DNA from 3 places in the Agrobacterium sp. genome. Region 3 is predicted to be linked to each of the others. Evidence: riboswitches for the same ligand, from Rfam matches in the RefSeq annotation. Region 3 holds a riboswitch; each other region holds the start of a gene.
What was found. Region 3 has a riboswitch for thiamine pyrophosphate ahead of AC5I5B_RS09655 (ABC transporter permease). Riboswitches for the same ligand answer to the same signal wherever they lie in the genome.
Positions count from the first base shown of each region.

Region 1: another riboswitch for thiamine pyrophosphate. It lies ahead of thiC (phosphomethylpyrimidine synthase ThiC); the one in region 3 lies ahead of AC5I5B_RS09655 (ABC transporter permease).
Region 2: another riboswitch for thiamine pyrophosphate. It lies ahead of thiB (thiamine ABC transporter substrate binding subunit); the one in region 3 lies ahead of AC5I5B_RS09655 (ABC transporter permease).

Region 1 is NZ_JCABZP010000016.1:355,534-362,703, reverse strand. It holds gene AC5I5B_RS20985 (P1 family peptidase) at 1-89, opposite strand, end outside; gene AC5I5B_RS20980 (thiazole synthase) at 178-951, opposite strand; gene thiS (sulfur carrier protein ThiS) at 955-1,152, opposite strand; gene thiO (glycine oxidase ThiO) at 1,121-2,125, opposite strand; gene thiC (phosphomethylpyrimidine synthase ThiC) at 2,127-3,950, opposite strand; TPP riboswitch at 4,046-4,157, opposite strand; gene AC5I5B_RS20960 (acyl carrier protein) at 4,340-4,591, shown strand; gene AC5I5B_RS20955 (acyl-CoA dehydrogenase family protein) at 4,591-5,772, shown strand; gene AC5I5B_RS20950 (amino acid--[acyl-carrier-protein] ligase) at 5,777-6,685, shown strand; gene AC5I5B_RS20945 (DUF1839 family protein) at 6,692-7,170, shown strand, end outside.
Region 2 is NZ_JCABZP010000016.1:196,793-203,962, reverse strand. It holds gene AC5I5B_RS20255 (M48 family metalloprotease) at 1-1,455, opposite strand, end outside; gene AC5I5B_RS20250 (thiamine ABC transporter ATP-binding protein) at 1,763-2,479, opposite strand; gene thiP (thiamine/thiamine pyrophosphate ABC transporter permease ThiP) at 2,476-4,101, opposite strand; gene thiB (thiamine ABC transporter substrate binding subunit) at 4,121-5,134, opposite strand; TPP riboswitch at 5,172-5,282, opposite strand; gene AC5I5B_RS20235 (VOC family protein) at 5,328-5,720, opposite strand; gene AC5I5B_RS20230 (ABC-F family ATP-binding cassette domain-containing protein) at 5,817-7,170, opposite strand, start outside.
Region 3 is NZ_JCABZP010000011.1:137,581-144,750, forward strand. It holds gene AC5I5B_RS09645 (alpha-glucosidase) at 1-1,623, shown strand, start outside; gene AC5I5B_RS09650 (pilus assembly protein TadG-related protein) at 1,646-2,935, opposite strand; TPP riboswitch at 3,131-3,233, shown strand; gene AC5I5B_RS09655 (ABC transporter permease) at 3,360-4,145, shown strand; gene AC5I5B_RS09660 (ABC transporter substrate-binding protein) at 4,142-5,092, shown strand; gene AC5I5B_RS09665 (hydroxyethylthiazole kinase) at 5,089-5,829, shown strand; gene thiE (thiamine phosphate synthase) at 5,816-6,478, shown strand; gene thiD (bifunctional hydroxymethylpyrimidine kinase/phosphomethylpyrimidine kinase) at 6,475-7,170, shown strand, end outside.

The sequences.
Region 1 (7,170 bases), on a different contig from region 3:
GCCGTAACACCGGAGCCGAGGGAAAGATCGGTGACATTGCCGACCGAAACGCCGTCAATATCCGTCAGAAGATTGGTGAGTGCCGCCATGCCGTTTCCCTTTTTTCCCGGTATCCCGCCACCATCAGGCACTGTCAACGCAAAACGTGACGTGCCTGATGTCTACGACAAGCCGCGATCAGGAAAAAACAGCCGTGCCGATGACCGGCGTCGAGGGAACGGCCATGTCCCTCGGCTCCAGCGGCCTGGAGAGATATGCCTGATGGCCGGCCTCTATGGCGTGGGCGAAAGCCTCCGCCATGCCGACCGGATCCCCCGCGCCCGCAACCGCCGTGTTGAGCAGAACAGCATCGTAACCAAGCTCCATCACCGTGACCGCATGGGACGGGCGGCCGATACCGGCGTCAACAATCATCGGCACATCCGGAAAACGCGCCCGCATGGATTTCAGCGCCGTCAGATTGAGCGGCCCCATGGCGCTGCCGATTGGCGCGCACCAGGGCATCAGTACCCTGCAGCCTGCCTCCAGCAGCTTTTCGGCGACGACCAGATCGTCGGTCGTATAAGGAAAGACCTCGAAACCATCGTTACAGAGAATTTTCGCCGCTTCGACAAGCGCAAAGACATCGGGCTGCAACGTATCGTGATGACCGATGACCTCCAGCTTGATCCAGTTGGTGCGGAACACCTCGCGGGCCATCTTTGCCGTCAGCACCGCTTCCTTGACCGTATGGCACCCGGCCGTATTCGGCAGGATGTAGCGATCGAGCTCGCGGATAAGCTCGAAAAACTGACCGCCCTTCTTATTGCCGGCTGTTTCCCGGCGCAACGAAATCGTCAGAATATCCGTGTTGCTCGCCCGCACGGCATCGGCAAGCACGGCGGGGGACGGATACCGCGCCGTGCCGAGGAGAAGACGGGACGAGACTTCACGGCCATAAAGCGTCAGCATGTCTCAGCCTCCCTGCATCGGCGAGAGAATTTCGACACGGTCGAAAGCCTTCAGTTGATAGTCGGCGCGTTCTTCCGAATGCACCAGATCGCCATTGACCGCCGTTGCCAGCCACTCGCCTTCGTATTCGAGGCTGGCGAGCAGACCGGCCAGCGTCTCGGCGGCGAGATCAAGCTCGTTGCCATTTACCAGAAGTTTCATGATCCTGTTCCTTTTGAGAAAGAGTTTGGCAGACGATTTCAACCGCCTGACGCGCGATAGCCGGCGAGAGCAGAAAGCCATGCCGGTGTGCGCCGTTGATGAAAATGAGCCGGCCGTCTTGCGTGACTTTCGGCAGATTGTCGGGATAGGCGGGGCGCACGCCCGTGCCGGTCTCGATGATTTCCGCTTCCGCGAAAGCCGGATGCACCGCATAGGCGGCATTCAGGAATTCCATCATCGAACGGACAGAAATGTCGCCGGTATCCTCGGTCTCGATCATCGTCGCCCCCACCATGAAACGGCCGGGCTCGCGCGGCACGATGTAAAGCGGAATACGCGGATGCAGCAGCCGGACGGGACGGGACAAAGAAACTTCCGACGTGGAGAGATAGAGCATCTCTCCCCGCACGCCGCGAAGGTCGGAAATCTCTCCCACCGCAGCGGCGCCGGTGCAATCCACCACCCGGTCGAACGGTCGGTCATCCACCGGGATGCCCATGTGGAACCGCACACCCATGGTGCAAAGCCGCTCATGCAGCGATTTCAGTGCAAGGCGCGGATCGAGATGCCCCTCGCCCGGGAAATAAAGCCCGGAGCGAAACCGCCAGACAAGATCAGGCTCCAGAGCGGCGATCTCTCCCTCGTCCACCCAGCGATAGCCGCCGGTCCGCGATGCGAAACGCGAAAGCTCCGCTTTGTCGCGGGCGGGCGCGACAACCAGCGTGCCATGTCGGGCCACAAGGCCGGGGGTTGCCTCATCCCACCAGTCGAGCGCCGCCTGGCCGAGCGTCAGAACCGGCTCTTCCGCATTTTCACGCTCACACCAGGGCGCCAGCATGCCGCCCGCATACCAGGATGCGCCGCGAAAGGGTTCGGCATTGCGCTCGCAAACCTCGACGGTAACGCCGTTCCGCGCCAGTTCGAAGGCCGCCGTCAAACCGGCGACCCCCGTTCCCTTGACCAGAACGCGCATGCTATTCGGCATCCGCAGACGTCGCGAGCGGCATATAAAGCTCACCGCCTTCCTTGAAGCGCGCGGCCATGGCCTCCAGCCCCTCCTTCTGCGCTTCGGCGCGGATATCGTGGGAAATCCGCATCGAGCAGAATTTCGGCCCGCACATGGAGCAGAAATGCGCAACCTTGTGCGCCTCCTTCGGCAGGGTCTCATCATGGAAGGAACGCGCCGTATCCGGATCGAGCGACAGGTTGAACTGGTCTTCCCAGCGGAACTCGAACCTTGCGCGCGACAGCGCATCGTCCCGCACCTGTGCGGCCGGATGGCCCTTGGCGAGATCGGCCGCGTGCGCGGCGATCTTATAAGTGATGACGCCCACCTTCACATCGTTACGATCAGGCAGGCCGAGATGTTCCTTGGGCGTGACGTAGCAGAGCATGGCCGTGCCGAACCAGCCGATCATCGCAGCACCGATGCCCGAAGTGATATGGTCGTAACCGGGCGCAATATCGGTGGTGAGAGGTCCAAGCGTATAGAAGGGCGCCTCGCCGCAGGTCTTCAGCTGCTTGTCCATATTCTCCTTGATCTTGTGCATCGGCACATGGCCGGGGCCTTCGATCATCACCTGGCAATCCTTAGCCCAGGCGATCTGCGTCAGCTCGCCAAGCGTTTCCAGTTCCGCGAACTGCGCCGCGTCATTAGCGTCGGCAATCGAGCCGGGTCTAAGACCATCGCCCAGCGAGAAGGAAACGTCGTAAGCGCGGCAGATGTCGCAAATCTCGTCGAAATGCTCGTAGAGGAAACTTTCCTTGTGGTGATGCAGACACCACTTCGCCATGATCGATCCGCCGCGCGAGACGATGCCGGTGACGCGATTGACGGTGAGCGGGATGTAGTGCAGCCGGACGCCGGCATGGATGGTGAAGTAATCCACGCCCTGTTCCGCCTGTTCGATCAGCGTATCGCGATACACCTCCCAGTTGAGATCCTCGGCAATGCCGTTGACCTTCTCCAGCGCCTGATAAAGCGGCACCGTGCCGATCGGTACCGGCGAATTGCGGATGATCCATTCGCGGATATTGTGGATGTTGCGCCCTGTCGAAAGGTCCATGACGGTATCGGCGCCCCAGCGGATCGCCCAGACCATCTTCTCCACCTCTTCCGCCATGGAGGAGGTGACGGCGGAATTGCCGATATTGGCGTTGATCTTCACCAGAAAATTGCGGCCGATGATCATCGGTTCAAGTTCCGGATGGTTGATGTTGGCGGGAATGATGGCGCGGCCCGACGCCACTTCCTGACGGACGAATTCCGCCGTGACGTAATCAGGGATATGCGCGCCGAAACTCTCGCCGTCACGCGCGAGCTTCTCCTTCGCTGCCTCGCGCCCGAGATTTTCGCGAATGGCGATGAATTCCATTTCCGGCGTGACAATACCTGCCCGCGCATAGGCAAGCTGGGTCACGGCTTTACCTGCCGTGGCTCTGAGCGGCTGGTGGCGCACGGAAAATTCGGGCGTCAGCCGTTCGCCGGTGGCAAAGCCGTTATCCTCCGGCTTGACGTGCCGGCCATCATAAGCCTCGACATCGCCCCGCGCTACGACCCACTCGTGACGCAGACGCGGCAGACCCTTTTCAATCAGAACGGGATGGGTAGGGTCGGTATAGGGACCGGAGGAATCATAGACCGTCACCGGCGGTTCGCCCGCCGTCGGATGGACGGCGATCTCGCGCATCGGTACGCGGATATGCGGATGTAAAATGCCTGATTTGTGGATTTTCGTGGAGGCGGCATGCGGCCCGGTGGTGACGGAAAGCGGGATATTCTTGGCAGCGATATTCATCTTGAGGCTCCAAAGCTTAACAGTGGAGACCCAGTTCGAGCCGGAATGATGGAAAATACCGAAGTGCCGAAACACGGCGTCATGCGCCCGTCCGACATCAGGTCTTTGCACCGTCCCTACGCCAGTATGAACTGGATCAGGTTCAACGGGTCACTGCGCATGAAAGCAGAATCTCAGCCCCTTGACGGGACACCCCTGGTGAATGACCCCAGCAAAAAACACCATCAGGCATTTGTCAAGGCCGACGATCCATGCTTGGCAAAGGTGCGGGAATGGCGCATGCTGCCGTTAGTTGTAATTAACCTAACGGTTTAGGCGAATATTATCGTTTGCAACGTAACGATAAGCACAAACCATCCTGATGTGAAATTTATGGGAGATACGTCGGAATGAATGCGACTATACGTGAAATACTGGCCAAATTCGGCCAGCTTCCAACCCCCGTCGATACGATTGCAGATGAAGCCGATCTTTACGCGGCGGGGCTTTCTTCCTTCGCATCGGTGCAATTGATGCTCGGCATCGAAGAAGCATTCGATATCGAATTCCCGGACAATCTGCTGAACCGCAAGTCCTTTGCCAGCATCAAGGCCATTGAAGACACCGTTAAGCTCATTCTGGATGGTAAAGAGGCAGCCTGATGAACGTCACCGTAGCGCCGCAGGATGAAACGCTGTCCGCGCGCGCGGGCCGTGTCGCAGCAATTGCCGCCAAACACGCAGATGAGGTCGATGTTACCGGCCGCTTTCCGCAGGAAGCCGTTGATACACTCAGGCAGGAACGCCTGCTCGGCATTCAGGTCCCCGCTTCGCTCGGTGGCGAAGGTACTTCCCTGCACGAAATCGCCGATATCTGCGCCCGGCTCGGCCAGGCCTGTTCCGCAACCGCGATGATTTTCGCCATGCACCACATCAAGCTGTCCAGCCTTGTGGAACATGGCGAGGCGAGCGCATGGCATGCGGGCTTCATGAGCCGCGTCGCGGCGGAACAGCTGCTGCTCGGCTCGGCCACCACCGAAGGCGGCATCGGCGGCAATCTGCGCAACTCCATCTGCGCAATCGAGGTCGAAGGCGATTTCTGCCGGCTGGAAAAGGACGCCACCGTCATTTCCTATGGCAGCAATGCCGATGCGATCCTCATCACCTCGCGCACCCATAAGGATGCCGCGCCCGCCGATCAGGTGATGACGGTCTTTCTGAAAAACCAGTACACGCTCGAAAAAACCCATGTCTGGGATACGCTCGGCATGCGCGGTACCTGTTCGGATGGTTTCCTGTTTCGCGGCGAAGCGCCGGCGGCACAGATTTTCCCGAAGCCTTTCGCGGAAATCGCAGCGCAATCCATGCTTGCAAGCTCGCATCTCCTGTGGAGCGCCGTCTGGTATGGCATCGCGTCGGATGCCGTGCTGCGCGCGCAGTCTTTCGTCAGAGCCGCAGCGCGCAAGTCGCCCGGCACGGCTCCTCCCGGCGCGATCCGCCTTGCGGAGGTTTCCACCAAGCTGCAGGTGGTGAAATCCAACATCATCGCCGGCATCAAGGCTTACGAGGATACCAAGAGCGACCCGGAAAAACTGATGTCGATGGCCTTTGCCGTCGCGATGAACAATGTGAAGATCTGCTCTTCGGAAACCATTCTTGAAATCATTGACCACGCCATGCTGGTCTGCGGCATCATGGGCTACAAGAACGGCACGCCCTACAGCCTCGGCCGGCACCTTCGCGACGCGCATTCTGCCCGTCTGATGATTTCCAACGACCGCATTCTCGGCAATTCCGCCAATCTCCTGCTGGTTCACAAGCAGGACACCAGCCTCTTGGGATAAGACCATGGACATGCAAACATCGTTTCTCGATCGACTGTTCGAAGAAGGCCTGCTGATTGAAACGGGTGTGGACGGTCTTTATGGACGCAGCGGCCAGTTCGAGGACGTGATTGCCGCATTCGAGCGGCTGATCGACCGCACGGGCGGCGCTGATGGCGCCGAAGCGATCCGTTTTCCGCCCGGCATCAACCGCGCCTACTTCGAAAAGAGCGGTTACATGAAGAGCTTCCCGCAGCTCGCCGGCAGCGTCCACTCCTTCTGCGGCTGCGAACTCGACCATGTCAGCCTGCTGAAAACCATGGATGAGGGCGGTGACTGGACCAAGGACCAGAAAGCGACAGACATCGTGCTGACGCCGGCGGCCTGCTACCCGCTTTATCCGACGATTGCCAAGCGCGGCGCGCTACCTGCCGGCGGCGGTCTCTATGACATCCAGTCCTATTGCTTCCGCCATGAACCCTCCAAGGATCCGGCCCGCCAGCAGCTTTTCCGCATGCGCGAATATGTTTGCATGGGTACCGAGTCCGACGTCACCGAATTCCGCCAGACCTGGATGGATCGCGGCGTCGAGATGATGAAAGCAGTCGGGCTCGACGTCACCATCGATGTCGCCAACGATCCGTTCTTCGGCCGTGCCGGCAAGATGCTCGCCAACAACCAGCGCGACCAGAACCTGAAATTCGAACTGCTGATCCCGGTCACATCGACGACCAGCCCGACGGCCTGCATGAGCTTCAACTATCACCAGGATGCCTTCGGCCAGAAATGGGGTCTTAACCTCGACAATGGCGATGTCGCCCATACCGCCTGCGTTGGTTTCGGCCTTGAGCGCATCGCGCTCGCGCTGTTTGCGCATCATGGCCTCGACGTGAAGAAATGGCCTGCGAAGGTCGTGGAAACGCTCTGGGGCTGATCATTCATGCGGCAGATTTTTCCCGGTCTCGACCCCCAAAATTATGTGCAGCATCCGCTCCATTCCTCCGAGAGAATGTGGCCGGAAACGAATTGCTACATCGATTTGTGGATCGAGGTGCTGGCCTCGAAAGGCTTATCCCCGGAAGCCATGTTCGGTTTCACCCTGACACAGGATTTCGAAGGCGACCAGTTCACCTTCTTCAAGGTGCCGCTGGAAGATCTCGAAGCACTTTATGGCGTTCGCGCCACCGAACTTGCGATCTTCGACAGGGTGGAAAACCATATCGAGGCGCAGCTGGAACGCGGCCGCATCTGCCTGATCGAGATGGACAGCTTCTATATGCCCGATACCCATGGGGTGGGCTACCAGAAAGAACACGGCAAGACCACCATCGCCATCAACCGGCTCGACCTCGCGAAACGTGAACTCGACTATTTCCACAATGCCGGCTTCTTCCATCTTGCAGGCGAAGATTTTGACGG
Region 2 (7,170 bases), on a different contig from region 3:
CGAAATGATCTTCACCCGTTGCCCGGGCTGGATTGTGGCGGTGGCGCTCATGGCGTTGATCATGCGGAACATGTCCAGCTTCCGGTCGGTTCCCATCATCCGCGCCGCCATCGTCGCCACGGTTTCACCGGGCTTCACCGTCACCACCCGCACCCTGAGCGGCTTCAGCGAGGCTATTTCCTGCGGCGTCATCTTGCGGAAGCTGGTGCGCAATGTGTTGGCGATGGAATCGAGCTGGGTATTGCCCTTCGGCACGGCCGTCAGGAAACGAAATATCTGCTGGCCGACGCGAATGACGGTCACGTCGAAATCCCATTTATCCGCGCTTGCCCGCGCCGTCGCAGCCTCCAGACCGTTGATCTGGGTTTCCTTGACGGTTTCCGGCAACAGGCCGGCAACCCAGCCGCTGGTCAGATAATTGGCAAGGCTTGTCTGTTTCGGATCGGCGACGCCGTCGAAGCGGATGGCCATATCGCCCGGCCCCGTCGCCAGAACGGCCTCAACCTTGTTGTCGATGACGAAACCTTCCGGCACATCGAAACGAATGCCGAGCGTTCCGTGCAGGAATGTCTGGCCCCGGACATACCCTTCCTGCGGGCTGTCGCCATAAAGCAGGCCGTCTATGCCGTCCAGAAACCACTCGCGACCACGATCCCCGACCTGGCCGTCCTGGCCGAAGGCGCGGGCATGACGGCGCGCAAGCTCGATACGCTGCGGCGTGTTGGGGTGGCTGGAAAGGAAGTCGAGGCTCTGGTCGTTTTCAGGATCGGCCGAGGAAAACCGCGCATAGGCCGCCATGGAATCCAGAAAACGCGGCGAGGCAAAGGGGTCATAACCGGCCTCGCCCAGCATCCGCACGCCGATCACATCCGCCTGCAATTCCTGCTGACGCGAAAAGGCCGCGAGCCGCAGCTTGCCGCGCGCAAGCGCCTGCTTGCCGGCGAGATCACTCGACAGCACTTCGGCAACCACGCGGCTGGCAATCACCTCCGCCTCTTCCCGGCGCTGGCGTTCAATGCCATGGTTGGCGGTGACATGGCCCATTTCATGCGAAAGCACGGCAGCCACTTCCGAAGCATCGTTGGCAAGCGCCAGAAGCCCACGCGTCACGTAAAGATATCCGCCCGGCAGCGCAAAGGCATTGATGGCCGGCGAGTTCAGGATGGTGATGCGGTAGGACTGTTGCGGATTTTCCGAAACCGCCGTCAGCGCGCCGGCGATGCGGGCGACGAGCCTTTCCGTCTTGGCGTCACGATATTCGCCGCCATAACTCGCCACGATGCGCGGATGCTCGCGCGCACCCATCTGGGCGCGGGGATCATTCTTCTGCACTTCTTCCACGGTCTGCGGATTATCCGAGGGACGCAAGGTGGACTGGTAGGCCGGGCTGAAGAGAGACTGGCACGACGACAGGAACACCGCAGACGCTGTCAGCACGGAACAGGCGGCAGCCATCCTGCCCGAACGGCGAAGGCCTGAACGGGAGAAGAGCCTCCACTGTGCAGTCATGCTATTTCTCATTCTCTATGCCTGCCCCTAACGTTCCTGATCATCCGTTAATTGCAGACCAGAATAACAGATTCGCCCCAACGGGCGATGAATGCCAAAACGGTAAAAACGATCCATCAAGTCCGGAATATTCCTGAAGAACGCAATAATTCCCATCTTTTCTCGGGCAACAACTTGAAACTGGCAAGTGCAAATTAGCGCCATTGAAGTCATCTAAAGCGATTGCCAGCGGCACGCGTCGAAAATAAGGCGATCACCCGTTCAGAAAACTGTCGACCGCCTTCACATTTTGTGTGGCGAAGAAATCTGCGGTCGAACCGGTATAGACAACACGGCCGCGTTCAAGAAACACCACCCGCTGCGCCAGCTTCTTTATGTCTTCGGGATGGTGGGTGACAATAATCACCGTGTTTTTTGTTTCGGCGTGCAAGTCGAGAAGCAGGGAGGTCATGCCCGCCCGCAATCCCGGATCGAGTGCTGCAAAAGGTTCGTCGAGCAACATGACAGGTTTTTTCCTGACCAGCGCGCGCGCCAGCGCCGCCCTCTGTCTTTCTCCACCGGAAAGCGTGCCCGGCAAGCGTTTGTCGAAACCCGCAAGACCGACACGGACGAGGGCCATCTCAATCTCTTGCCGGTCTTCCACCCGCAATTTCAGCCTGGGGCTGACACCGAGAGCGACATTGGTGAAGATATCGAGATGGGCGAAAAGATTATTATCCTGAAAGATTGATGAGACCGGTCTTTCCGAAGGATCAAGCGCGGTCATGTCCTGCCCGCCGATCATCACGCGCCCGGAATCCGGTTCCTCGAAACCGGCGACGAGATTGAGAAGCGTGGATTTTCCCGAGCCGGATGCCCCGACAACGGCGGTTATCTGCCCCTTAGGGAACGAACAATCAAGTTCGAAATCCTGTGTTCCAAGCCGTAGCCTGACCTTGTCCAGTTCAACGGCAAAATCATCGCCTGTCATATGCTCGCCCTTGCTGATTGGGATTGCCGTGAAACGCCGCCTGCGGCAAGCAGCAGGCAGACAATGCCGAGAAGGAAGGCATAACCGGCGGCATCATTGGTGCGATAGCTGCCCATATTGCTATAGACCAGCCACGGCAGGGTGACGAAATTTTCCGAGCCGAACAGGGCAACCGCGCCTAAATCGCCGAGCGACAGGGCCATGGCGAAGGAAAACGCCATGGCCAGCGACCGCCACAGAACCGGCAGATCGGCAAACCGCAGCCGCGTGAGGCCCTGAAGCCCGAGACTGGCGGAAAGCCGGCCGGTGCGTAAAAAATGACTGGTGAAGGCCGGCTCCAGCACCCGCATGGCAAGCGGCAAAGCCATCAACATATTGATAAGCGCCACGAGAACGGGAGCATAGAAGCTGACATCACCGAAAACCCGCAATAACAGGAACCACCCGCTTCCCAACACGACAGGCGGCACCAAGAGCGCCAACGAAGACCCCGCCCCAAGCATGGCGGAGAGCAAGCGCAGAGGCTGCCCCACCTGCCGTCTGGAGCCTACAGCCTGGCGCGCGCCGATGATCGCCATGCAGTAGAGCACGACAAGGGCTGCGGAAAGCGCGGCGATTGCAAGGCTGGTCGCCGCCGCGCGCAGAAAAATCGGTGCAGACAGAAGACGCGGCAGATCGGCACTCAAACCCGAGACAGCTATGGCGACAAGCGGCAGGCCGATCAGCAGAATAGCGAAGACAATGGCCGCCCCATCCCACAAACGTGCGCCGATGCTCTTGCCATCGAAACGGCGAAGGGAACGACCAAGCGAAGGGATTTCCGCTTCGGGCGACGGCAAAAAGGCGAGAAGGCCGAGCAGAATTGCGGTGAGGGCAATCTGCAAAACCGAAAGCGCAATCGCCCGCTGCGGATCGAAATCGAACCGCAGCGCCTGATAGATCGCCACCTCCAGTGTCGTGGCTGCCGGCCCGCCGCCTAAAAGAAGCACGAGCGTGAAGCTGGTGGCGCACAACATGAAGATAAGCCCGGCAATGCCGGGAACGAGACGCGCGACCGCCGGCCATTCGATAAAACGGAAAACCGAGACCGGCCCCATGCCGAGGCTTGCCGCCATGCGCCAATATTCGCCTGGAATACGTTCAAGCCCGGCCAGCATCAGCCGGACCGAAAGCGGCAGATTGAAAAACACATGGGCGATAAGGATGCCGGAAAGGCCGTAAATGCTGAAAGGTTCATCCGCACCGGCAAAAACGAGGGCCGTATTCAAAACACCCTGCCTGCCCCAGATGGTGATGATGCCGAAGGCGCCAACGATGACAGGCAGACCCATCGGCACCGCCATCAGCCTGATGATCCAGATCCTTCCCGGAAACTCGCGTCGCCGGGAAAGCGCCAGCGCCACCGGCAGGCCAAGAACAATGGAAAGAAGGGTGGAAAGCGTTGCCTGATAAAGCGTGAAACGCAGGATGCGCAGCGTATAGGCATCCATGATACCGGCAGCAGACGCGCCCGCATCAAAAGACAGGAGGGCCGCAACGGCGAGCGCCATGAACAGGAAAACGGCGGCAAAAGCCGCCGTTCCGAAAATGATCGATCGCCGATAATCGCGACGCAGCATCATGTGCGGGCGTGCCTCCTCCTCAATTCATGCTCATGGCCGTGAGCCATTCATCGATCCACGCCTTGCGGTTCTTCGCCACCTCTTCCGGGTCCATCAAGAAGGTCTTCTGCGGCACGACGAGCTTGGAAAACGCCTCGGGCAGGGGATTGGACGTTGCCGCAACCGGCATCATCCAGTTGTTTTCCGGAATGGCATCCTGAAAACCTGATGTCAGCGTAAAAGCGAGGAACTGCTTTGCCAGATCTTTGTGCGGCGCGTTTTTGAGAAGGCCGGACACTTCGATCTGGATATAATGCCCTTCGGAAAAAGCCGCGGCCTGATAACGATCCGTTTTTTCGGCGACCATATGATAGGCGGGCGAGGTGGTGTAGGAGAGCACCATCGGCACCTCCCCCTTGGTGAAAAGGCCGTAGGATTCCGACCAGCCCGGCGTGACGGTGAGAATGCGCTTCCTGAGCTTTGCCCATGCTTCCGGGGCCTTGTCACCGTAGACCGATTTTACCCACAACAGCAGGCCGAGCCCCGGCGTGGAGGTGCGCGGGTCCTGAATGGCGATCTTCTGCGAGGGGTCGCCTTCCACCAGCTCTTTCAGGCTCGCCGGTGGGTTCTTCACCGTCTGCGTGTCATAGATGACGGCAAAATGCCCGTAGTCGTAAGGCACGAAAACATCGTCCCTGTAACCGCCCGGCACCTTGGCCGCCGACGCATCGACGCCGCTAACATCAAAAAGACCGGTCTGTTTCGCCTCGGCAACAAGATTGGTGTCGAGACCAACGACCACATCCGCCCTGGACCCTGCGCCTTCAAGCTTCAGACGGTTAAGAAGCGCCACACCATCCGCAACACCGACGAAATTGACCGTGCAACCGCAGACCTTCTCGAAGGCTTCTTTTACCTTGGGACCGGGACCCCATTCGGAAACGAAACTCTCATAGGTATAGACTGTCAGTTCCTGTTTGTCCTGCGCGGCGGCAAGACCGGGCAGGAACAGCGAAGCGGCAACAAGGGAATTCAGGAAAAGACGACGGCGCACGGGTATCTCCTCAAAACAAAAAGGGAAATAGCCGCCTGCCTTGAAGCCGTCTAATCCCTCCGCCGGTATGAACCGGATCAGGTTCTTCGGGTTGGCAAGCCTCTCAGCCTTTTGCACGCAAGCGCAAAAGACACCCCGTTAGATCAAGATGATGGTGTAGTCCGGTCGTCCCTGCTTGGCAAGATGGCCGCCGTCAGCCCTGCTCCGTCATATGCACCAGCTCCCAGACGTGCCCGTCGGGATCCTGAAAACTGCCGGCATACATGAAGCCGTGATCCTGCACGGGTTTCCAATCACTGCCACCGGAGGCAAGCGCCGTTGCGATCATCCGGTCGATTTCGTCGCGGCTTCCCGCCGTGAGACAGGTCAGAACCTCGGTGGTGCGCGTCGCATCGGCGATGTCGCCGTTGATGAAATCGCGGAAACGCCCTTCCTGAAGAAGCATCACGAAGATGTTTTCTTCCACGATCATGCAGAGCGTGCGGTCGTCAGAATATTCCGGATTGAAGCTGAAACCGAGAGCCGTGAAGAAGCTTCTTGATTTCTCGATATTCTTGACCGGCAGATTGACGAAAATCATGCGCATTTTCACAACTCCTCCAAACGAACCAGCATAGAACGGCAATTCCGCTTTTCTGTCAAAGACCGAAGGAGGGTCGATCAAACGAGGGGCCTGCGGCCTTCAGCCTTCCAGTTCCTCGCGCAGCATCTCCAGCTCCAGCCATTCTTCTTCCATGGTCTCGAGCTTTTCACGCAGCTTCGTCATTTCCTTCGCCAGCGTGTTGAAAGTGGCCGGATCCTTGGTGAAGAGATTAGGATCAGCCATGCGCTCCTCGCGCTTGGCGATTTCGCCTTGCGCCTTTTCCATCTCCTTCGGAAGATTTTCGAGCGCGAATTTCTGCTTGAAGGAAAGCTTGCCCTTGGCCTTTGAAGGATCCTGCGACGCGGAGGCCGAAGGTGCGGCCTTCGCTTTTTCCTGCTTCTCAGCCTTGCGTTTTTCTTCCGCAGCACCCTTGCGCTGCGCCATCATGTCCGAATAGCCACCGGCATATTCGATCCATCGCCCATCCGGCTGGTCCGGATTGACCGGGGCGATGGTGGAGGTGACGGTGCGGTCAAGGAAATCGCGGTCGTGGCTGACGAGAATGACCGTGCCGGAAAATCCAGCGACGATTTCCTGCAAAAGATCGAGCGTTTCGATATCGAGATCGTTGGTCGGCTCGTCGAGGATCAGAAGATTGGTCGGCCGCGCCAGGATGCGTGCCAGAATAAGGCGCGCGCGCTCGCCGCCGGAAAGGTTGCGGATCGGCGTACGGGCCTGTTCCGGCTGGAACAGGAAATCCTTCATATAGCCCGTCACATGCTTCAATTCGCCGTTGACCAGCAGGTTTTCGCCGCGACCATCGGTCAGATAATGCGCGAGCGTATCGTTGGGATTGAGATCCTCACGCTTCTGGTCGAGCGTCGCGATCTCCAGATTGGTGCCGAGCTTCACCATACCGCTATCGGGCTCAAGCTGGCCGGTGAGCATCTTCAGAAGCGTGGTTTTACCGGCGCCATTGGGGCCGACGAAACCGATACAATCCCCGCGATGGACACGCAGCGAAAACGGCGCGACGATCACGCGCTCGCCGTAAGCCTTGGTGATGGCCTCGGCCTCGATGACCAGTTTGCCGGATTCGCGCCCTTCGGTGACGGTCGCCTGCACCGTGCCCTGCGGCCCCTTGTGGCCACGATATTCCGCGCGCATGGCCTGAAGCTCACCGACGCGGCGCATGTTACGCTTGCGCCTCGCGGTCACGCCATAACGCATCCAGTGTTCTTCGCGTTCGATGGCCTTGCCGAGCTTGTGCTGCTCCAGCTCTTCCTCTTCCAGCACCTTGTCGCGCCATTCCTCGAAATGGGCAAAGCCGCGATTAAGACGGCGGGACTGGCCACGATCGAGCCAGACGGTCGAAGTCGAGACTTTTTCGAGAAAACGGCGGTCGTGCGAAATCAGCACCAGCGCGCTGCGCGTCTGCTGCAAATCGCTCTCA
Region 3 (7,170 bases):
CGCGGCCGTCGTTTCCCGCTCTGGACCTCCGAGCCGGGGGTCGGCCGCGACAAGACAACCGAAATCACCTTCAAGTCTGACGTCAGCGGCAAGGCGGGCGGTGATTATTACAACACCAACTATCCGCAGCCGACCTGGCTCTCGTCGCGCAAATATGCGCTGCATGTGGAAACGAGCGCCTATTCGGTCTTCGATTTCCGCAATGACGATTTCCACGAAATCGAAATCTGGGCCATCCCTGAAAGGATCGAGTTTTTCGCCGGCGACAGTTTCACCGATATCGTTTCCGCGCTTTCGCTGCGGTTCGGACGCCAGCCGGAATTGCCGGAATGGGTCTATAACGGCGCGATCATCGGGTTAAAGGACGGCGCCAACTCCTTTGCCCGGCTGGAGAAAATCCGCGCGGCCGGAACGAAGGTGTCCGGCCTCTGGTGCGAGGACTGGGTGGGTCTTCGCCAGACATCCTTTGGCGCCCGCCTGTTCTGGGACTGGCAGGCGAATGATACGCGCTATCCGCATCTGCGCCAGAAGATCGCCGAGCTTACCGATCAGGGCATCCGCTTCCTGGGTTACGTGAACCCCTATCTCTGCGTCGACGGCCCGCTTTTCCCGGTCGCCGAAAAGGCTGGTTATTTCGCCACCGACGCCGAGGGAAAAACGGCGCTGGTGGATTTCGGCGAGTTCGATTGCGGTGTGGTCGATTTCACCAATCCGGCCGCCGCCGACTGGTTCGCCGAGGAGATCATCGGCAGGAATATGCTGGATTTCGGCCTTTCCGGCTGGATGGCCGATTTCGGCGAATATCTGCCGATCGATATCACGCTTTCCAATGGCGTCGACGCCAAGCTGATGCACAATGCCTGGCCCACTCTCTGGGCCGAGGTCAATGCGAAGGCCGTCGAGAGCCGGGGAAAGACCGGCGAAGCGCTGTTCTTCATGCGGGCCGGCTTCACGGGCGTGCAGGCCCATTGCCCGCTGATCTGGGGCGGCGACCAGTCTGTCGACTTCTCCCGTCACGACGGCCTGATCACCGTCATCTGCGGCGCGCTTTCCTCCGGCCTTATGGGCAATGCCTATCACCACTCGGACATCGGCGGTTACACCAGCCTGTTCGGCAATGTCAGGACTGCTGAACTCATCATGCGCTGGACGGAGATGGCGGCTTTCACGCCGGTCATGCGCACCCATGAGGGCAACCGCCCGCGCGACAATCTGCAGATCGATCAGGATGAGGCGGTTCTTGCCCATTTCGCCCGTATGACATCCATCTATGTCGCGCTCGCCCCCTATCTGAAGTCGCTCTCCGCCGAGGCTGCAGAGTCGGGCCTGCCGGTGCAACGCCCCCTCTTCCTGCATTATGAGGATGACCGGCAGACCTACGAAATTCAGGACTGCTACCTCTACGGGGCGGACATGCTTGTCGCACCGGTCTGGAAAGCCGGAGAAACGCAACGTTCGCTCTATCTTCCGGGCGACGGCGAATGGGTGCATCTGTGGAGCGGCGCGCATTATCGCGGCGGACGAGACATTACCGTCGAAGCGCCGCTCGGCGAGCCGGCGATATTCTACCGTGCCGATAGCAGCCAGCGGCAGCTGTTTGAAAAACTTCGCACCATCGGCTGAACGATAGCGGGTTCGTTCTCCATCACCCCGTCAGGCGGGGTGATGTGATGGCCTTTTTAAAGAGGGCGGTCATCGCGTCGCTGATGCCCTGCGACGGGCTGACTTCGAAGAACAGTCCTGGAGAAGCACATTGCTGCATGCGTGCGCCGATTTCCGGCTGAAAGGGCGCGATCCAGCTATTGTACCAGTCATTGGTCGGCAGCGGCAGATAGGTGGTGTAGAGCACGGCGATCCGGAAGCCCTTTTCCTTCAGCTTCGTGCAATATTTGATATCGATCGGCTCCTGACAGCGGCCGCTGGTCGTCTTTTTGGTGCAGCTGGATGGCTTGTAGCTATCGCCGACACCGTCTGAAACGAAGAAGATAATCTTCTCGGGGCTGGCCGAACTCGCCCCGGTGCCAGAATTGCCGATCTTGTCGCCGATCTGAGTGAGTGCCCGGTCGAAATCCGTCTGCTGGTCGTTGTTAAATCCCTGCTTTGGGATCGACATCAGGTCGACTTCACCGGCTTTCTTCTTCGCGGTCGCCAGGTCCGACGTCAAGGGAACGACCTCGAGCAGCTTCGTATCTTCGGCTTTCTCTCCGAAAGTGTAGACCGCCATGCGATATTGATTGCTGCTTTTGCGGTTGGACTTCGCCGTGTCCATAAGGCTCGCCGTGGCCTTTGCGACCACATTGATGCGCGTCGTCACTCCGAGGCTTTTGGCCTTGTAATAATAGCTGTTCTTGTCCACCACCCCGTTTGTCACGATGTGACAGGCGAAAGCGCATTTGTCGCTCGTATTCGCAACCATGGTGGCGACATCGGCCGGCGTGGCGCCAACGCCCATCGAGGGAGTGTTATCCAGAAGCACATAGAAGTCGCTGAATGTTTCCGTCTCGTATTTGGCGGTCGCCTTGCCCGAAACAGTGATGAGATCCTCTCCGAGGACCCGTGAAAGCTTCGTGCCGATGGATGCCTTGAAGCTGACCGACGATTCGATGGCGTTACCGCGCTTGATCACCGACACGTCGAGAGACAGGAGCTTGTAGTCGGGATTGGCCCTCTCATTGCTTTCGAAGAATGCGGAAGCCTCATCGCCGCCAAGCGTAATGACGCCGTCACTCGACATTTCCTTTGCCTTGTGAACGCTCGCCGACGTATCGGCAACCACCGCGAGCGCCGCAGCATCCGCCGCCATCTGCAGGTCTGATTTGACGGCCATGCCGTGCGTCACATCAAGGGCCACGCCGGCGGCGCCAATCAGCGGCACCATCAACAAGGCGCTGAGAATGCCGAAATTTCCCGATTTATCCTGCCAGAAGTTCTTCAAATTCGCCCCCAATCATCTTTCCCGGGGCCAAATTAGTCGTACAATATTGAAAGGCAGTTTCAAGAGATAACTAATTTTCGATAAATCTAATTTCCTCAATAACTAATACGCAGATGGATACGGGTACCCGCGATCGCGCCTGACGGCGGATCGGCGGCGGGACGTTGACATTTATGAAACTTGACTTACAAAACAAACTCTTCCGAGGGGAGCACCAGACGGTGCTGAGATGGCGTTGAGCCGGACCCTTGAACCTGATCCGGGTCATGCCGGCGTAGGAACGGAACTGTCGCGCCCGAGGGGCGCTGCCCTTTCTCTTCTCCGCTTTGCCCTGATCTCCGTGATTGTCACATCTGGAGACGAATGATGATGCTGAAACGTTCCGCCCTTCGCACATGGTGCGTTTGCGTCTGAGGTCCGGCCCATGCGTGCCACCCATGCGCTGAACGGTGTCGGTCTTCTGCTGGTTTTCTGGCAGGCGGGGACGTGGCTATTTTCGCCACCCCGCTATATCCTGCCATCGCCCGCCGATGTTGCCGGCGCTTTCCTGCGCCAGCCCGGCTTCCTGCTCGGACAGGCTCTGGTAACCTTCAGCGAAATGGCGCTCGGGCTTGCGGCGGGAATCACCGCCGGCATTCTCGTCGCCTTCACCATTGCCGCCATCCCGCGCCTCGGCCGCCTCGTCTGGCCCATGGTTCTGGTGTTGCAGGCCTTTCCGGTGTTCGTGCTCGCCCCCATTCTCGTCCTCTGGTTCGGTTTCGGCATGGCCTCGAAAGTGGTCATGACGGCGATCATCATCTTCTTTCCGGTCGCGTCCTCCTTCACTGACGGCCTCAACCGCACGGAGCGCGCCATCCTCGACGCCGCTTCGCTGACAAAGGCGAGCCACTGGCAGGTCCTCACCCGGTTGCGTGTGCCGCTGGCGCTCCCGTCGCTGATCTCGGGCCTGAGGGTGGCAGCGCCGCTCGCTCCGCTGGGCGCCGTCATCGGCGAATGGGTGGGCGCATCCGCAGGGCTCGGATTTGTGATGATCCAGTCCAATGCCCGGATGCAGACCGACACCATGTTCGCCGCCATGGCCATTCTCGCGGTCATGGCGGTGCTGCTGCGGCTTATCGTCGATCTCTCGACAGCCCATCTCGCCCCCTGGGCCAAAGAAACAGAACACACCACTCCTTTCAGATATTTGCGGAGACTTTCGGCACCATGAAACGAACTCTTCTTTCCCTCGTCGTCGCGGCTGCAAGCGTGCTTGCGCCCATGCAATCCCAGGCGGCCGACAAGCTCACCGTTTTGCTCGAATGGTTCGTGAATCCGGATCACGCGCCGATGGTGATTGCAAAAGAACGCGACCTGTTTGCCGATGCCGGGCTGGAGGTGGAACTGGTTCCGCCCGCAGACCCCTCCGCCGTGCCGCGTCTCGTCTCGGCAAAACAGGCCGATATTGGCGTGCATTACCAGCCGAACCTCTATCTCGACCACGACGCCGGCCTGCCACTCGTGCGTTTCGGCACGCTGGTCGAAACGCCCCTCAATACCGTCACCGTTCTCGCCGATGGGCCGATCAAGAGCCTGAAGGATCTGAAGGGCAAAAAGGTCGGCTTTTCCGTATCCGGCTTCGAAGATGCCATGCTGAAGCGCATGCTGGAAAAGGACGGGCTGACGAAGGATGATGTCGAACTCATCAACGTCAATTTTTCGCTCTCGCCGTCGCTGATCGCTGGCAAGGTGGATGCCACGCTTGGCGGTTTCCGCAATTTCGAGCTGACGCAGATGAAGCTCGAGGGACATGAGGGCCGCTCCTTCTTTCCCGAGGAACATGGCGTTCCGGCCTATGACGAGCTGATCTTCGTCACCCATCGCGATCTCGTAAAGGACAGCCGCCTGCCGCGTTTCCTCTCCGCCGTGGAACAGGCCGCGATCTTCATCACCAACCACCCGCAGGAATCCTGGCAGCTTTTCATCAAGGCCTATCCGAACCTTGATGACGCGCTGAACAAGCAGGCCTTCTTCGACACGCTGCCGCGTTTCGCCAAGCGCCCGGCCGCACTCGACCGCACCCGCTATGCACGTTTCGGCGCTTTCATGCAGGAGATGCAGCTGATCAAGCAGGCGCCGGCGGCGGGCGACATCGCCGTGGAGCTGCAACAGCCATGACGACGACTTATCCGACAGCGGCAAAGGCCGCCGAAATTCTGGAGCGCGTGCGGCAGACGCGCCCGCGCGTGCATTGCCTGATGAACACCGTGGTGCAGAAATTCACCGCAGACGGCATCACCGTCGTCGGTGGAATTCCTTCCATGACCACCTCGCTCGAGGAAATCGAGAGCTTCGTGGCCAAGGCGGATGCACTGACCGTTAATCTCGGCACACTGGATGCCGAACGGCGCAAGGTCATCCGGCTTGCGATAGAGATCGCCAATGCCTCCGGCAAGCCGTGGATCGTCGACCCCGTGCATTGCGATTATTCACCGTCGCGACTGGAGTTCGCGCGCGAACTCATCGCACTTTCCCCGACCATCGTGCGCGGTAATCACGCCGAAATGAGCCTGATCGGCGATGTGCCTGATGTAGTGAGGATCGAGACAGGGCCTGTGGATCACCTCAGCGACACGACCCGCAGCGTCAGGATCGTCAACGGCCATCCGTGGATGGCGAAGGTGACTGGCACGGGTTGCCTCTCGGGCGGCGTCATCGCCGCCTTCATGGCAGTGGAAAAAGACGCACTGACGGCGGCGGCCTCTGCCCTTGCCGTGACAGGCGTTTCCGCCGAACTCGCCGCCAGACGCGCCGGAGGCCCCGGCACATTCGAACCGGCATTTCTGGATGCGCTTTCCGAAATTTCCGGTGAGGACATCATCAATCACGCGAGGATCGAGCATGAACAAGGTTGATTACCGCCTCAACGCGCTGGTCGACGCAAGCCTTAGCGATGTCGCACCGCTGCCGGAGCTTGCTCTCGCCGCCGCACTCAACGGCGCGACCATTCTGCAATATCGCGACAAGCACGGCTCTACGCGGGAAATGATCGAAAACGCCCGCGCCATTCATGAGGCCATCGCCGGCACCGGCGTGCCGCTTGTCATCAACGACCGTGTGGATGTGGCGCTCGCTTCTGGCGCGGACGGGGTGCATCTCGGCGCCGACGACATGGATGCAAAGACCGCAAGGCGCATTCTCGGTGAAAAGGCGATCATCGGCCTTACCGTCAAGAACCGTGCCGATGCCGAACGGGCAGCTTCCATGCCCGTCGACTATGCCTGCATTGGCGGCGTGTTCGAAACCGTTTCCAAGGTCAATCCGGACAAGCCCGTTGGCATCGACGGTTTTGCGACGCTACGCGCCCTTTTGAGGGAATGGCGACCTGATATGCCGGTGGGCGCCATCGCCGGCATCGATCTTGCGCGTGTACCGTCCGTCATCAAGGCGGGTGCGGATGGTGTCGCGGTCATTTCCGCCATTTTTCGTGCGGCCGATATTGCCAGTGCGGCCAAGGACTTCCGCTCCGCAATTGACGCCACGCTGAAAGCGAGACAACCATGACATCAATTGCATTGACCATTGCCGGCTCCGACAGCGGCGGCGGCGCGGGCATCCAGGCTGATATCAAGACCTTTTCAGCGCTTGGCGCCTATGCGGCCAGCGTCATCACCGCCATCACCGCCCAGAACACCAGAGGCGTGACCGCGGTGGAGGATATTTCCGTCGCCACCATCGTCGCACAGATGGAGGCGGTATTCTCCGATCTTGCCGTCAATGCGGTGAAAATCGGCATGGTATCGCGGATCGAAACCATCGCCGCCATCGCCGAACGGCTTCGGCAGCAATCACAGCCGGTGGTGCTGGATCCGGTCATGGTGGCGACGTCAGGCGACCGTTTGCTGCATGAAGATGCCATCGAGACATTGCGGCGCGAGCTTTTGCCGCTCGCCGCCATCGTCACGCCGAACCTGCCGGAAGCGGCGTTGCTGACCGGCACGCCGATGGCCACCATGGAGAAGGAGATCACCCGTCAGGCTGAGGCGATCCTGAAAGCGGGTGCAAAAGCCGTGCTCATCAAGGGCGGCCATGGTGAGGGGCCGCAGAGTACGGATTATCTGTTTGCGGACGGCGCCATGCAGGCGCTTTCCGTGGCACGGGTGGAGACGAAGAATGACCACGGGACGGGGTGCACGCTGGCGGCGGCGATCACGGCTTATCTTGCCAGGGGTTGTGAGTTGCGGGAAGCGGTGGGG